DNA from 3 places in the Pseudomonas sp. TE3786 genome. Region 2 is predicted to be linked to each of the others. Evidence: predicted binding sites of a transcription regulator. Region 2 holds the regulator's gene; each other region holds the start of a gene.
What was found. Region 2 encodes sigma-54, which starts transcription at its own class of promoters, with help from an activator protein. Its sites were predicted from a motif close to ANTGGCATNNANNTTGCTNT; they were not measured.

Region 1: flgB (flagellar basal body rod protein FlgB) is a predicted target of sigma-54. The motif match lies at 3,625-3,644, and genes of this name have one in related genera.
Region 3: ACVW0Y_RS07660 (flagellar basal body rod protein FlgF) is a predicted target of sigma-54. The motif match lies at 3,396-3,415, and genes of this name have one in related genera.

The regions. Positions count from the first base shown of each region.
Region 1 is NZ_JBSRZF010000005.1:35,423-40,436, forward strand. Features, by position in the region: gene flgA (flagellar basal body P-ring formation chaperone FlgA) at 1-21, opposite strand, end outside; gene ACVW0Y_RS07625 (chemotaxis protein CheV) at 102-1,028, shown strand; gene cheR (protein-glutamate O-methyltransferase CheR) at 1,084-1,911, shown strand; gene ACVW0Y_RS07635 (trypsin-like serine protease) at 1,971-3,323, opposite strand; gene flgB (flagellar basal body rod protein FlgB) at 3,692-4,099, shown strand; gene flgC (flagellar basal body rod protein FlgC) at 4,114-4,566, shown strand; gene ACVW0Y_RS07650 (flagellar hook assembly protein FlgD) at 4,587-5,014, shown strand, end outside.
Region 2 is NZ_JBSRZF010000012.1:141,763-146,776, reverse strand. Features, by position in the region: gene ACVW0Y_RS14850 (KdsC family phosphatase) at 1-64, shown strand, start outside; gene lptC (LPS export ABC transporter periplasmic protein LptC) at 73-645, shown strand; gene lptA (lipopolysaccharide transport periplasmic protein LptA) at 632-1,204, shown strand; gene lptB (LPS export ABC transporter ATP-binding protein) at 1,204-1,929, shown strand; gene ACVW0Y_RS14830 (RNA polymerase factor sigma-54) at 2,103-3,614, shown strand; gene hpf (ribosome hibernation-promoting factor, HPF/YfiA family) at 3,751-4,059, shown strand; gene ptsN (PTS IIA-like nitrogen regulatory protein PtsN) at 4,074-4,538, shown strand; gene rapZ (RNase adapter RapZ) at 4,557-5,014, shown strand, end outside.
Region 3 is NZ_JBSRZF010000005.1:40,577-45,590, reverse strand. Features, by position in the region: gene ACVW0Y_RS07675 (flagellar basal body P-ring protein FlgI) at 1-926, opposite strand, end outside; gene flgH (flagellar basal body L-ring protein FlgH) at 936-1,646, opposite strand; gene flgG (flagellar basal-body rod protein FlgG) at 1,762-2,547, opposite strand; gene ACVW0Y_RS07660 (flagellar basal body rod protein FlgF) at 2,594-3,334, opposite strand; gene flgE (flagellar hook protein FlgE) at 3,542-4,873, opposite strand; gene ACVW0Y_RS07650 (flagellar hook assembly protein FlgD) at 4,905-5,014, opposite strand, start outside.

The sequences.
Region 1 (5,014 bases), on a different contig from region 2:
AAGTGGCGTTTTCAGTTTCATGTTTTGCTTCAAAGCAAAGCCCGTGCCGGCTGCTAGGCTAAGCAGGGTTCGGTGGTCAAAACTTTAAAGAGGGGCAGGGTATGGCCGGAGTGATGGACTCGGTTAACCAGCGTACGCAGTTGGTGGGGCAGAACCGACTGGAGCTGTTGTTATTCCGCCTTGATAGCAAGCAGTTGTATGGCATCAACGTGTTCAAGGTGAAAGAGGTGCTGCAGTGCCCCAAGCTCACCATCATGCCCAAGTCCAGCCCGGTGGTTCGCGGGGTGGCCAATATTCGTGGCGGCACCATCCCTATTCTGGATCTGTCGATGGCCACCGGCCGGGCCGGGCTCACTGATCTGGACAGCAGCTTCGTAATCATCACCGAATACAACACCAAGGTTCAGGGCTTTCTGGTGCGCTCGGTCGAGCGCATCGTCAACATGAACTGGGAAGAAATTCATCCGCCACCCAAGGGTACTGGCCGCGATCACTACTTGACGGCAGTGACCCACCTGGACCAGCAACTGGTGGAAATCATCGACGTGGAGAAAATCCTCGCCGAAGTCGCGCCTATTTCCGAAGCGATCAGTGTGGGTGTGATCGACGTGGAAACCCAAGGCAAGGCCGTGACCAAGCATGTGCTGATCGTTGATGACTCGTCAGTGGCACGCAAGCAGGTCACCCGCTGTCTGCAGTCGGTGGGCGTGGAAGTTACCGCCCTCAACGATGGCCGACAGGCCCTGGATTTCCTGCGTAAGCTGGCAGACGAGGGCAAGCGTCCGGAAGAAGAATTCATCATGCTGATTTCCGACATCGAGATGCCGGAAATGGATGGCTATACCCTGACGGCTGAGATTCGCGCGGACTCGCGCATGCAGAAATTGCATATCCTCCTGCATACTTCCCTGTCGGGCGTATTCAATCAGGCTATGGTGAAGAAAGTAGGGGCCGACGATTTCCTCGCGAAGTTCCGTCCCGACGATCTGGCTTCCCGCGTGGTTGAGCGCATCAATGTTTCGGAATGAGGGCTGAGGGCCTTGCGGCCCTTGAGCAACCTATATGTATGGTGAGGCAGCGCTAGTGTCTTCAGGTAACGTGGATTTTGAGCAGTTCCGGATTTTCCTGGAAAAGGCCTGTGGCATTGTGTTGGGGGCCAACAAGCAGTATCTGGTCTCCAGCCGGCTGAACAAGCTGATGGAACAGAACAGCATCAAAACCCTCGGCGAACTGGTGCAACGCATGCAAGGCATGCCGCGCGGCGGTTTGCGCGAGCAGGTGGTCGATGCCATGACCACCAACGAAACCCTGTGGTTTCGCGACACCTATCCCTTCGAAGTATTGAAAACCCGGGTTTACCCTGAGCTGCTCAAGGCCAATCCCAGCGCGCGATTGCGCATCTGGTCGGCGGCCTCGTCGTCGGGGCAGGAGCCTTACTCGCTGTCGATGGCGACCGATGAGTTCGAGCGCAGCAACCTGGGCCAGCTCAAGGGCGGCGTGCAGATTGTGGCGACGGATCTCTCCAGCGCCATGCTGCAAGCCTGTAAATCCGGTGAGTACGACAGCCTGGCCATTGGCCGCGGTCTGTCTCAGGAGCGTTTGCAGCGTTACTTCGACCCCAAAGGTGCCGGGCGTTTTGCGATTAAACCGGCGATTCGCACCCGCGTGGAGTTCCGTGCGCTCAACCTGCTGGACAGCTACGCCAGTCTGGGGAAGTTCGACATTGTGTTTTGCCGCAACGTGTTGATCTACTTCTCCGCCGAGGTGAAGAAGGACATCCTGCTGCGCATTCACGCCACGTTGAAGCCCGGGGGCTATCTGTTCCTCGGCGCATCCGAAGCGCTTAACGGCTTGCCGGACCACTATCAGATGGTGCAATGCAGCCCTGGCATCATCTACAAAGTTAAGTAAGCCTTTCAAAAAAACGCCCGAAGCCATGCTTCGGGCGTTTTGCATTTCAGCGGGATACCTTAAAAACGCGGGTCTGCCGGCTGGGTTGGGAGGTCGGTGCCAAGGTATTTCCAGTATTCGTTGTCCTTCTGATTAATCGGGAAGTACCAGTACCGACCATCACTGCCTAGGTTGGTAAGACGGAAATATTCGACTTGGCGCGAGTAAGGGTTGTTGTAGATGTAGATATCGCCCAGCGTGCCATGCTTATCATTCGCTCCCCAAACCCCCAGTGGTGTGGTGGCTTGCTCGAAATCGGGCAGCGTTGTGCCCAGGTACTCCCAATATTCATTGTCTTTTTTGTTGATGGGGAAGTACCCGTAACGGCCAGAGCTATCGACGCTCGCCAGTCGGAAGTACTCAATCTTGTGGGTGTATGGGTTGTCATAGACGTAAATCTGACCCACTTGGCCTCTGCGATCATTGCTACCCCAGTCGCCAATGCCCAGCACTTTTTTACTCAGTGAAATTGCATCGTCTCGCAGCCCCTTATCGATAAGAGTTTGCACCACCCACGGCCAGTGACGGCTAGCGCGAGTGTGGACGTACACGCTAGATACAACGCCGAAAAACCGTAGCGTTTGATTGGGCATGCGAAAAAATATGCCACCGCCACTGTCTCCGGCAAAGATAGGCGATCCGCCGTTTTCACCTAGTGCGTCTGTTGCTGCGGCAATGATCACCGCTTTGTCGATATTTTGATCACTTAAAAGGTTGAGGCTCAGTTGCTGAACTAACCCGGGCTTGAAGAAATTTCCGTTGTCAGCTGTACCCACCATGCGTTCGGGCTCCAGTGCGCGGAAGGTGTGCGCAGAGCGATAAATCATTGGCGGGCCATCTGGAATTACAGAGAGGTCGTTATGGCGCGGGTCCCAATATGCGTCTGCAATTCGGGCGTTCGTGCTGAAGTTGCCGGTGGGGGTGTCTTTTGCGTAGATCACCAAGGGTGTCTTACTGGTCGCCGGGTTATCACTGCCCTGGGTGACCTGTTTTTCTTCCTGATAAGTGGCAATAGGAGCCGTCGAAACGTCGCCTGAGCCACCGAACCGGGTATCCATCATTACGATGCCCACGTCGCCGAACGGGCCATGATGCTGTGGATAGCTCGCTGTGTTGCCGTAATACACTTGTCCTGTTAAGCGGTGGTAGAAGCCGAGTGTTGGATTGGCCTCCGTGCAGTGTCCGGCGGTTAAAACCACCCGAGGTGTAATCAGGGTACCGGAGCAACTGAAATTGCCAACGGCCCAGTGCGGAACCAGGCCGCCAATCAGTTGCGTACCGTTACGCATCGCGTGAGCGTTGGATGCCATGGCAAGGGTCGCCAGGGTGGCGAGGGTGAGTAGTGATAGTCGCGGTGTTGTTGGGTGGTGCATGGGATGTTTCCTAACTGAGTACAGGTTTTTGGCCGGTATTGAGGGGTGTCGATTGTTCGGCGTGGACCTTGCTCACTCAGTAGGGGAAATCACTCGCACCTATGGCATTTTTCGCTTGAGTTTGTAGACGGGAACTCCCAATGGCCGGGCGCATTGCGCTAGTGCTGGTTATTTGCCGCAAGCGGCAAACCCTCAACCGGCAACCCCGTCGCCATTGCCGGGCAGCGGAAAAGCCTTGCCGGTCCGGCGCTGAAATCAGCTGGATAATTTTTCAACTAGTTGATTTATAAGAGCTAAATTAGTTGGCATAAGCTTTGCTAATTGTTCTGCACGGAAAACCAGTTCGCCAGTTGGCAAGGTTCGCAGACATGAGCATCAGCTTCGATTCAGCACTCGGCATTCACGAAAAGGCATTGGGCTTTCGCTCCCAGCGTGCCGAAGTGTTGGCCAACAACCTCGCCAACGCCGACACCCCCAATTTCAAGGCCCGTGATATGGACTTCGCCTCGGTGCTCGCCGCCCAGGCGGACAAGAGCAAGAACGGTTCCTTCTCGCTGGCCACCACCAACACCAGCCATATTGCTGCTGAAGGGCTGGATGCCGGCACCGCAGGCATGAACTACCGCGTGCCGACGCAGCCATCGATTGACCAGAACACCGTCGATGAGCAGATCGAGCAATCCAATTACGCAGAGAACGCGGTGAATTTCCAAGCCAGCTTCACTCTGCTGAACGCCAAATTCAAAGGCCTTGTTGCTGCGATTCGCGGCGAATAACGGAGACCAACGTCATGTCCCTTTCCAGTGTCTTCAATATCGCCGGTACCGGTATGAGTGCTCAGACCACCCGCCTGAACACCATCTCCAGCAACATCGCCAACGCCGAGACCGTGTCGTCCAGCGTCGACAAGACCTACCGCGCCCGTCACCCGGTGTTCGCCACCATGTTCACCGACCAGCAAGCCCAGCAGAACGGCGACCGTGGTTCGCTGTTTGCCGATCAGGACAACTCCGGTCGTGGCGTACAGGTGATGGGTGTGGTGGAAGACCAGAGCAGTCTGACCCCGCGCTACGAACCCAATCACCCGGCGGCGGACAAGGACGGTTACGTCTACTACCCGAACGTCAATGTGGTGGAAGAGATGGCTGACATGATTTCCGCCAGCCGCGCGTTCCAGACCAACACCGAAATGATGAATACCGCCAAACAAATGATGACCAAGGTTCTGACCCTGGGTCAGTAAGCCGAACGTAGGGGAAAGAAATGGCCGTCGATAGCGTAAGCACCCAGAGTTCGATACTGGACCAGTATGCCGTCAAGGACACAACCAGCACGGACAAGTCCCTGGGCAAGGATCAGTTCCTGCAATTGTTGGTTGCACAAATGAACAACCAGAACCCACTGGACCCACAAACCAACAGTGAATTCGTGGCGCAACTGGCCCAGTTCACCCAAGTGGAAAGTCTCGACAATCTCAACACCAGCGTGGAGAGCATTCTCTCCAGCACCCAGTCTTCGCAGGCGCTGCAGGCCTCGTCGCTGGTGGGTCGCAAGGTGATTCTGTCGTCCGACACCGCGGTGGTGGATACCAGCGAAACCTTCAAAGGCAGCATTGCCCTCACCAGTGGCACCGACAACCTGTACGTCAACGTGCTCGACAGCACGGGTGCGCAGGTGGCGCGGGTCAATCT
Region 2 (5,014 bases):
ATTCTGCGAGTTGATCCTGCACGCCCAGGGCAACCTCGAAGCGGCTCAAGCCGCCTATCTATAGAGCCAACCATGCTGCGCAAACTGCTTCTCACCTTATCGTTCGGCCTGGCGGCGCTGCTTGTCGCCGCCCTCGGCTATTGGAACCTGAACCCAGAGAGCCTGCTTGAGCAGAAGCCCCAGGCCAGTGCCGACAACGCCGTGGACTTCTACGTCATCAACGCGAAAAGCGTGGAGTACCAGGTCGACGGCTCGCTGCACTACGAAATGACCAGCGACAAAGTCGAGCACTTGAAAGAAAGCGACAAGAGCCTGATCACCAAGCCCGACCTGCTGCTGTACCGCGAAGCCTCACCGCTGCCCTGGCATGTGCAGAGCGAGCGCGGCGAAGTAGCGCCAGGCGGCACCGAGGTCGAGCTGATCGACAATGTGCGCATTGCCCGCACCGACGAAAAAAACCGCCCCACCATCATCACCAGCAGTCGCATGACCGTGTTCCCGGACAAGGAATTTGCGCAGACCCAGCAAGCCGTTAGAATCGAGGCCGCCAATGGAGTGACCACGGCTAATGGAATGAAAGCGTATTTGAAAGACAGCCGGGTGCTCCTGCTGTCCAACGTAAGAGGCCAGCATGAGGTTCGTTAACCAATTTTCCCTTCACACCCTGTCCCTGCTGCTCAGCCTGGGCGCGGCGATTGCCAGCTCCAGCGCCTGGGCCCTGCCCACCGACCGTGAGCAACCGATTCGAGTGCAGGCCGACAGCGCCGAACTCGATGACAAACAGGGCGTGGCGGTATACCGCGGCGACGTGGTGATCACCCAGGGCAGCATGAAAATCACCGGCCACACGGTGACCATCACGCAAACCCCAAGCGGTGATATCGACGTCTTCACCGCAGTGGGCACCCCGGCCTACTACGAACAGAAACCGGCTGTGGATAAAGAGATCGTCAAGGCTTACGGCCTGACCATCCAGTACTTCGCCGCCAAAGACCGCATTGTGCTGATCGACCAGGCCAAGGTGATTCAGGAAGGCAACACCTTCGAAGGCGAGAAGATCGTCTATGACACCCAGCGCCAGATCGTCAACGCCGGCCGCGCCAATGGCACCAACGTGACCAGCCCGCGCCCACGCATCGACATGGTCATCCAGCCGAAGAACAAACCCGCTGGCGCCCCACCAGCCAATCAGCAGGCGCAGTAATGGCGATTCTCAAAGCCCAGCACCTGGCCAAAGCCTACAAGGGCCGCCAGGTGGTTCGTGATGTCAGCGTATCCATCGAAAGCGGCCAGATCGTTGGCCTGCTGGGCCCCAACGGTGCCGGCAAGACCACCTGCTTCTATATGATCGTCGGCCTGGTGAATGCCGACCAGGGCCGCGTGCTGATCGACCAACAGGACGTCACCCACCTGCCCATGCACGGCCGCGCACGCGCCGGTATCGGCTATCTGCCGCAGGAAGCCTCGATCTTCCGCAAGCTGTCGGTGGCCGACAACATCATGGCGATCCTGGAAACCCGCAAGGAACTCGACAGCGCCGGGCGTCGCAAGGAACTGGAAAGCCTGCTGCAGGAATTCCACATCAGCCATATCCGCGACAACCTCGGCATGAGCCTGTCCGGTGGCGAACGCCGCCGGGTGGAAATCGCCCGCGCCCTGGCCACAGCACCGAAATTCATCCTGCTGGATGAACCCTTCGCCGGCGTCGACCCGATCTCCGTTGGCGATATCAAACAGATCATTCACCACCTCAAGGCCAAAGGCATAGGCGTGCTGATCACCGATCACAACGTGCGTGAAACGCTGGATATCTGCGAGACCGCCTATATCGTCAACGACGGCCAGCTGATTGCCGAAGGCGACGCGCAAACCATCCTGGCCAACCAGCTGGTGAAAGAGGTTTATCTGGGCCACGAGTTCCGCCTGTAAAGCCTCCCTGTAGCGCGTGTCTGTACAGTAAAAAAGACACGCCCTACAGACTTCGATTGAGGACTAGGCAAACACCTCAAACATAGGCATATAATTTGCTTCCTGGTGGCGTCTCGGCGCCCTCGTTGTGGAAAGCGCGTATGCGCCGGCGAATAAGGTCTTAAGCCCCCTCCATGAAACCATCGCTAGTCCTAAAAATGGGCCAGCAGCTGACGATGACACCGCAGCTGCAACAAGCCATCCGCTTACTCCAACTGTCCACCCTGGATCTGCAGCAAGAGATCCAAGAGGCACTGGAGTCCAATCCCATGCTCGAACGCCAGGAAGAAGGCGAGGACTTCGACAATAGCGACCCGTTGGCCGATGGTGCCGAAAGCGCCCCCCCCGCGCCGAACAACGAAGAGTCCTACCAAGACACCAGCTACCAGGAAACTTCGGCACCCACCGTCGACAACCTGGAGGAAGGTGAATGGAACGAACGCATTCCCAATGAGCTTCCCGTCGACACCGCCTGGGAAGACATCTACCAGACCAGCGCCAGCAGCCTACCCTCCAACGACGATGACGAGTGGGACTTCACCACCCGCACCTCGGCTGGCGAAAGCCTGCAAAGCCACATGCTCTGGCAGCTCAACCTGGCACCGATGTCCGACAAGGACCGGCTGATTGCCGTCACCCTGATCGACTGCATCAACGACCAGGGCTATCTGGAAGAAACCCTCGAAGAAGTGCTGGACGCTTTCGACCCTGAGCTGGATATCGAGCTCGACGAAGTCGAAGCCGTGCTGCACCGCATTCAACAATTCGAACCCTCCGGCATTGGTGCCCGCGACCTGCGCGAATGCCTGCTGTTGCAACTGCGTCAGCTGCCGGCAAAAACCCCGTGGCTGGCCGAAGCGCAGCGTCTGGCCGGTGATTACCTCGACCTGCTGGGCGGCCGCGATTACAGCCAACTGATGCGCCGCATGAAGCTCAAGGAAGATGAGCTGCGTCAGGTCATCGAACTGATTCAAAGCCTCAACCCGCGCCCGGGTTCGCAGATCGAAGCCAGTGAGCCGGAATATGTGGTGCCCGATGTGATCGTGCGCAAGCACAACGATCGCTGGCTGGTGGAGCTGAACCAGGAAGCCATGCCGCGCCTGCGGGTCAACCCGCAATACGCCGGCTTCGTGCGGCGTGCCGACTCCAGCGCCGACAACACCTTTATGCGCAATCAGCTGCAAGAGGCGCGCTGGTTTATCAAGAGCCTGCAGAGCCGCAACGAAACGCTGATGAAAGTCGCCAGCCAGATCGTCGAGCACCAGCGCGGTTTTCTCGATTACGGCGACGAGGCCATGAAGCCTCTGGTTCTGCATGACATCGCCGAAGCGGTGGGCATGCACGAATCGACCATTTCCCGCGTCACCACGCAGAAATTCATGCATACCCCGCGCGGTATTTACGAGCTGAAGTACTTCTTCTCCAGCCACGTCAGTACCTCCGAAGGCGGCGAATGCTCGTCCACAGCGATACGCGCAATCATCAAAAAACTGGTTGCAGCGGAAAATGCGAAAAAGCCGTTGAGTGACAGCAAGATCGCTGGTTTACTGGAGGCACAGGGCATTCAGGTAGCCCGTCGCACAGTCGCCAAATACCGCGAATCCCTCGGGATAGCGCCCTCCAGTGAACGTAAGCGACTGATGTAAACGTTATTCAGGGTTCGACCCGGCACCTGCTGCGAACCCTGCTCTGGCAAGACGGCTACACTGATCCAAGGCCAAAGTGTTCCGGCGACAAGCCCGTTAGCTTGTCTCTTACACACGGCAATAAGGAGAAAGCGGTATGCAAGTCAACATCAGTGGACATCAGCTGGATGTGACCGACGCCCTACGCGACTACATCGACGAAAAACTCAGTCGATTAGAACGCCACTTCGACAAGATCACCAACGTGCAAGTGACCATGGAGGTCGAGAAGCTCAAACAGAAAATCGAAGCGACTTTGCACATCGCCGGGGGCGAAGTGGTCGCCAACGCCGAACATGACGACATGTACGCAGCTATCGATCTACTCACCGACAAACTCGACCGCCAACTTATCAAACATAAGGAAAAGCAGCTGGGTCGCCTGCAAGGCGCCACAGTTCGCTGACACCACCCCAACCCATGATTCGACTTGAAAATATCCTGACCCCCGGCCGCTCCCTTGTGGGCGTGCCGGGTGGCAGCAAAAAGCGTGTACTCGAACAAATCGCCAACCTGGTCGCCCGCGAACTGCCCGATCTGGATGGACAAGACATTTTCGAAAGCCTGGTGGCCCGTGAAAAACTAGGCTCCACCGGCTTTGGCAATGGCATCGCCATCCCCCATTGCCGCCTGCCAGGTTGCACCGCTCCGATCAGCGCCCTGCTGCGCCTCGATTCCGCCGTCGACTTCGACGCCATCGACGGTGCCCCGGTCGACCTGCTGTTCGTGCTGCTGGTCCCCGAAGCTGCCACCGATGAACACTTGGAACTGTTGCGCCAGATCGCCAGCATGCTCGACCGCAGCGATGTCCGCGAACAACTGCGCCACGCCCCCACCAGCGAACGTCTGTATCAGGTTGTCGTAGACGTACAAAACGGCCGCTAGGCGAACGGGTGACTGTGCATGCGTTTGATCATCGTCAGTGGCCGGTCCGGTTCAGGCAAGAGCACAGCGCTCGATGTGCTCGAAGACAACGGTTTCTACTGCATCGATAACCTGCCCGCCGGGCTGTTGCCTGAGCTGGCCGAACGCTCCTTGTTGCACACCGAGCTGGTGCAACCGCTGGTTGCGGTGTCCATCGACGCACGCAACCTGCCCAGCCAGCTCAAGCGTTTTCCCGAACTGCTCGCCGAAGTGCGCGCCCGGCATATCCAGTGCGATGTGCTGTATCTGGATGCCGACGACGAAACCCTGCTCAAGCGCTTTTCCGAAACCCGTCGCCGGCACCCGCTGACCACCGACGAGCGCTCGCTGGCCGAAGCCATCCACGACGAAAGCCTGCTGCTCAGCCCGATCACCGATCTGGCTGACCTGAAGATCGACACCACCCACCTGAACCTCTATCAGCTGCGCGATACCCT
Region 3 (5,014 bases), on a different contig from region 2:
GAGCGCGGCACCACGGCGGTCTGGCCGTTGGAGAAGGCACCGGGCTGGCTGACGATGGGGTCTTCGGTGATGGTCACGGTCAGGCTGCCGTGGGTCACGGCGGCTGGCTGCACTTTGACGTTCTGGCCAATGACGATGGTGCCGGTGCGCGAGTTGATGATGACTTTCGCCACCGCCTGGCCGGCGTCCACTTCGAGATTTTCCAGAATCGACAGGTAGTCCACCCGCTGATTGGGATCCAGCGGCGCGCTGACGCGGATCGAGCCGCCGTCGATGGCCTGGGCCACGGCTGGGCCGAGCAGTTCGTTGATCTGGTCGACCATATGCTTGGCGGTGGTGAAGTCCGGGCGATTGAGATTCAGCGTCAGGGTGTTGCCCTGATCGAAACCGCTCGGCACCGGCCGCTCAACGGTGGCACCGCTGGGTATCCGGCCGGCGGACGGCACATTGACGGTAATTTTCGAACCGTCACCGCCCTCGGCATCAAAGCCGCCCACCACCAGGTTGCCCTGGGCGATGGCGTAGACGTTGCCGTCGATACCTTTCAATGGGGTCATCAGCAGACTGCCGCCGCGCAGGCTTTTGGCGTTACCAATCGAGGAGATGGTGACGTCAATGGTCTGCCCGGGCTTGGCGAACGCCGGCAGGTCGGCATGGATCGACACCGCTGCAACGTTTTTCAGCTGCACGTTGCCGCCGGTAGGCACCTTGATGCCGAACTGGGCCAGCATGTTGTTGAAGGTCTGCACAGTAAACGGCGTTTGCGTGGTCTGGTCGCCGCTGCCACTCAGGCCTACGACCAGGCCGTAGCCAATCAGCTGGTTGGAGCGCACGCCCTGAATGCTCACCAGGTCTTTGATCCGCTCAGCCTGCACCGCCGAAGCGGCGAGCAGGAGACAACAGGCGGTAAGCAGTCGTTTGATCATGACCGGCACTCAGAAAGGGAACAGCGGGCTGATAAAGAAGCGGTCGAACCAACCCGGCTGGTTGGCATCGGCAAAGGCGCCGGTTCCCGAATAAGTAATGCGTGCATCGGCGACGCGGGCGGACGACACGGTGTTGTCGGTGGCGATGTCATCGGCCCGCACCAGGCCGGCGATGCGCACCAGTTCGTCACCGGTGTTAAGGGTCATCCACTTCTCGCCACGGACCGCCAGAATGCCGTTGGGCAGCACCTCGGCAATGGTCACGGTGACCGAACCGGTCAGGCTGTTGCTCTGCGCTGCCGTGCTTTTGCCGGAGGCGTCACGGGAGCCGCCATAGGCGGCCTCCAGGCTGAGCTTGCCGGCATTGATGGGGTTGGCACCGATGTCGGGGTTGTCCACCGATACACTGCCGCCAAACAGCGAGGTGAGGCCCAGAGAGGTTTTGCTGTCCTTGGCAATATCCGAGTTGGCGTTTTTGCTCGCCGAGGTGCGCTCGTTAAGGGTGATGGTGATGATGTCACCGACACGGTAGGCCTTGCGGTCGCCATACAGGTTGTTTTCGAAACCGGTCTGGTAGATCGAGCCGTTGTTCTGCGCCGCCGGCAGCGGGGTGCGCGGCAGCACTGGCGCGTAGTAAGGGTCGTTCGGCTTGGGCGGAGGCGCAACGCAGCCGCTCAGAGCAGCGAGGCCAAGCAGGGGAAGTAGAACAAGCCGTTTCATAACGAGTACCTCACGTAATTCTTTGCTAAAGCAGTGCCAAACCGGATCGTGCCACCCTCTGCCTACCAGCTCCTTATGGCGGGCTAAACGGGCTGTGGCCAAATCCCGTCAGCGATTAAAGATTCTGGGTGATAAACGACAGCATCTGGTCCGCGGTGGAGATCACCTTGGAGTTCATCTCGTAGGCGCGCTGGGTGGTGATCATGTTGACCATCTCTTCCACCACGCTGACGTTGGAGTTTTCCAGGGTGTTCTGCTCGATGGTGCCGAGGCCGGTCAGGCCAGGAGTACCCACTTGCGGCGCACCACTGGAAGCGGTCTCCAGGAACAGGTTGTTGCCGATTGCTTCCAGGCCGCCCGGGTTGATGAAGTCCGCGGTCTGGATATTGCCGACGATCTGCGGCGTGGGATTGCCGGAGGTGGTCACCGAAGCGGTACCGTCTTCACCAACAGTGAAGGTGCGCACTTCGTTGGGCAGCACGATGGCTGGCTCCAGGGGGAAACCGTTGGAGGTCACCACTTGGCCGTCGGAGTTCAGGTGGAAGCTACCGTCACGGGTATAGGCAATGGTGCCGTCGGGCTGCAGGATCTGGAAGAAACCGCGGCCGTTGACCGCCATGTCCAGCGGCTGCTCGGTGGTTTGCAGGCTACCGGCGGTAAACATCTTCTGCGTGCCGACAATGCGCACACCGGTACCCAATTGCAGGCCGGACGGCAGTTGGCTGTCCTGGGTGCTCTGGGCACCCGGCTGACGGCGGATTTGGTAGAGCAAGTCCTGGAATTCCGCCCGGTCGCGTTTGAAACCGGTGGTGGACACGTTGGCCAGGTTGTTGGAAATGGTCGTCAGGTTCATGTCCTGGGCGGACAAACCGGTTTTACTGACCCACAGAGCCGGAAGCATGAATGTTCTCCTCGGGTGCCGGTTTCACGGCACCACGTACTGATAATTAGCTAAGTTGCAAAACACGAGCCAGGGACGTGGCGTCGTCTTCGGCCGTTCGCATCATCTTCACTTGCAGTTCGAACTGGCGGGACAGTGAGAGGATCGAGGTCATCTCCTCCACCGCGTTGACGTTGCTGGTCTCGACGAAACCGGAGGTCAGCTTGACGTTGTTATCCGCCAGCGGCGGCGTGTTGCCCTTGAAATGGATCATGCCGTCGAGGCCCTTCTCCATTTGCTTGAGGTCGGGGTTGACCAGCTTGATGCGGTCAACCTCGGCCAGCACGTTCGGCGCTTCGCCGAGGGCACGAATGGTGATGGTGCCGTCTTCGCCGATCTCCACCTTCTGCTCCGGCGGCACGGCAATCGGCCCGCCATTGCCCAATACCGGCAAACCGCTGCCGGTGCGCAACTGGCCAAGAGCATCGATCTTCAGGCTGGCGGTCCGCACATAGGCTTCGCTGCCATCGGCGGCTTGCACGGCCATCCAGCCCTGGCCACTGATGGCCACATCCATGGGGTTGCCGGTGTCCTGCAGGGTGCCGGGAGTGAAGTCGGTACCCGGGCGCTCGCTCATGGCGTAAACGCGCGAGGGAAAGCTGTCGCCGAACACCTGCATGGAACGCGCTTGTTCGAAGTCACGGCGAAAACCGTTGGTAGAGATGTTCGCCAAATTGTTGGCATGGGCGCGTTGGGCCAGAGTGTTCTGGCTAGCCCCTGTCATGGCGACGTACAGCATTTTATCCATGGTATTTCTCCGAGATTGGGCCCTGCCAAACGCTGGCGGCCTGCGGCTCTATGCAAGCTACAAAGCAGGCATCGTGCCAATCCCGAATATTTTCTGTACACCATTGATAAGAAAGGAATTTTATAAACAACAAAGGGCTTCCAAAGAAGCCCCTTGCAGGTCTGCGGCGACGGTTTGCCGCCAGCGGCAAGCGCCGGCGCCAAAGAGTTAACGCAGGTTGATGATGGTTTGCGTCACCGCGTTTTCGGTCTCGATGGTTTTGGCGTTGGCCTGATAGTTACGCTGCGCCACGATCAGGTCGACCAGCTCGGTGGAGATATCCACGTTGGAAGATTCCAACGCACCCGCCGTCAACGAACCGAGGGTGCCGGCACGCGGAGTACCGATTACCGGCTCACCGGAATCAGCGGATTGCACCCAGGAGGTTTTACCCACTGGGGTCAGACCCTGCACGTTGGCGAAGTTGGCCAGAATCACCTGCCCCTGAATCTTCGACTGACCGTTGGTGTAGCGGGCGAACATCTGCCCGGTGTCGTCGATTTCCAGGCCCGCCAGCTGGCCGGTGGTGTAACCGTCCTGGGTCACGGCGTTGACCGCGAAGGTGCTGGAGAACTGCGTGGAGCCGCGGATATCGAAGGAGATATTCGCCGCCGCGGTAGCGCCATTGGACGACCAGGTGGCCGGTGTCGCGCCATCCGACTGAGCCGGTACCCAGCCATCGATACTCAGCTGGTTGTTGGCGTAGGAAAGGCCCGGGGTGTTGGCGGTGATATTGGCCAGATCCAGCTGCCCGGAACCGTCGAACGGAATGGTCGCGCTCAGCGGCGTGGTGGCGGTCGGGTCGAGCGGGTTACGCCCGTCGATCAGCACATTCATGGTCCAGTTGTTCGCCACCGGCGGTGTTGCAGCCGGGTCGGCATTGTTCACGAAGTACTGAGTCATCACATGGGCGTTGCCCTGGGCGTCGTAAATATTCACCGACGTCGACGAGGTGTAGCTGGTGGGATCGCTCGGGTCGAATGGCGTGGTGGTCGGCGCCTTGCTGCTGGAGTTCAGGTTGAAGCTCTGGGAAATGGCGGTGGTGGCCTTCGGCGCCTGGTTGGAGGTCTGAATGCTCAGATCACCTACCACGCCATTTTGCAGCTGACCGTTGCCGTCTACCGAATAACCCTGCAGGCGATAACCGTTGTTGTCGACGACATAGCCGGACTTGTCGGTACCGAAGTAACCGGCACGGGTGTAGCTGATCGAACCGTTGTTGCTGGTGACGAAAAAGCCGTTGCCGTTGATCCCCATGTCCAGGGCGTTTTCGGTGTAATCGATGGTGCCCTGGTTGAACAGTTGGGCCACGTTGCCCAGCAACACGCCACTACCGATGGCGTTGCTGCTGGCGCCCATCATGGACGAGGAATACAGGTCCTGGAATTCGGCACGGGACTGTTTGAAGCCCACGGTGCCGGCGTTGGCGATGTTGTTACCAGTGATATTCAGGTCACTGGAGGCGGCCTTGATACCGCTAAGTCCGATATTGAACGACATGGGATGCTCCTGAACGCCGGGCTGCCGGCAGTTATTGACCTATCACTTGAACTTTGGAAATGCCGATGCTGCCGAGGCCCGCAAGGTTGAGCAGCATCTCGCCGCCATTCACACCCAGGGTCACGCTATCGACGTTGGCCG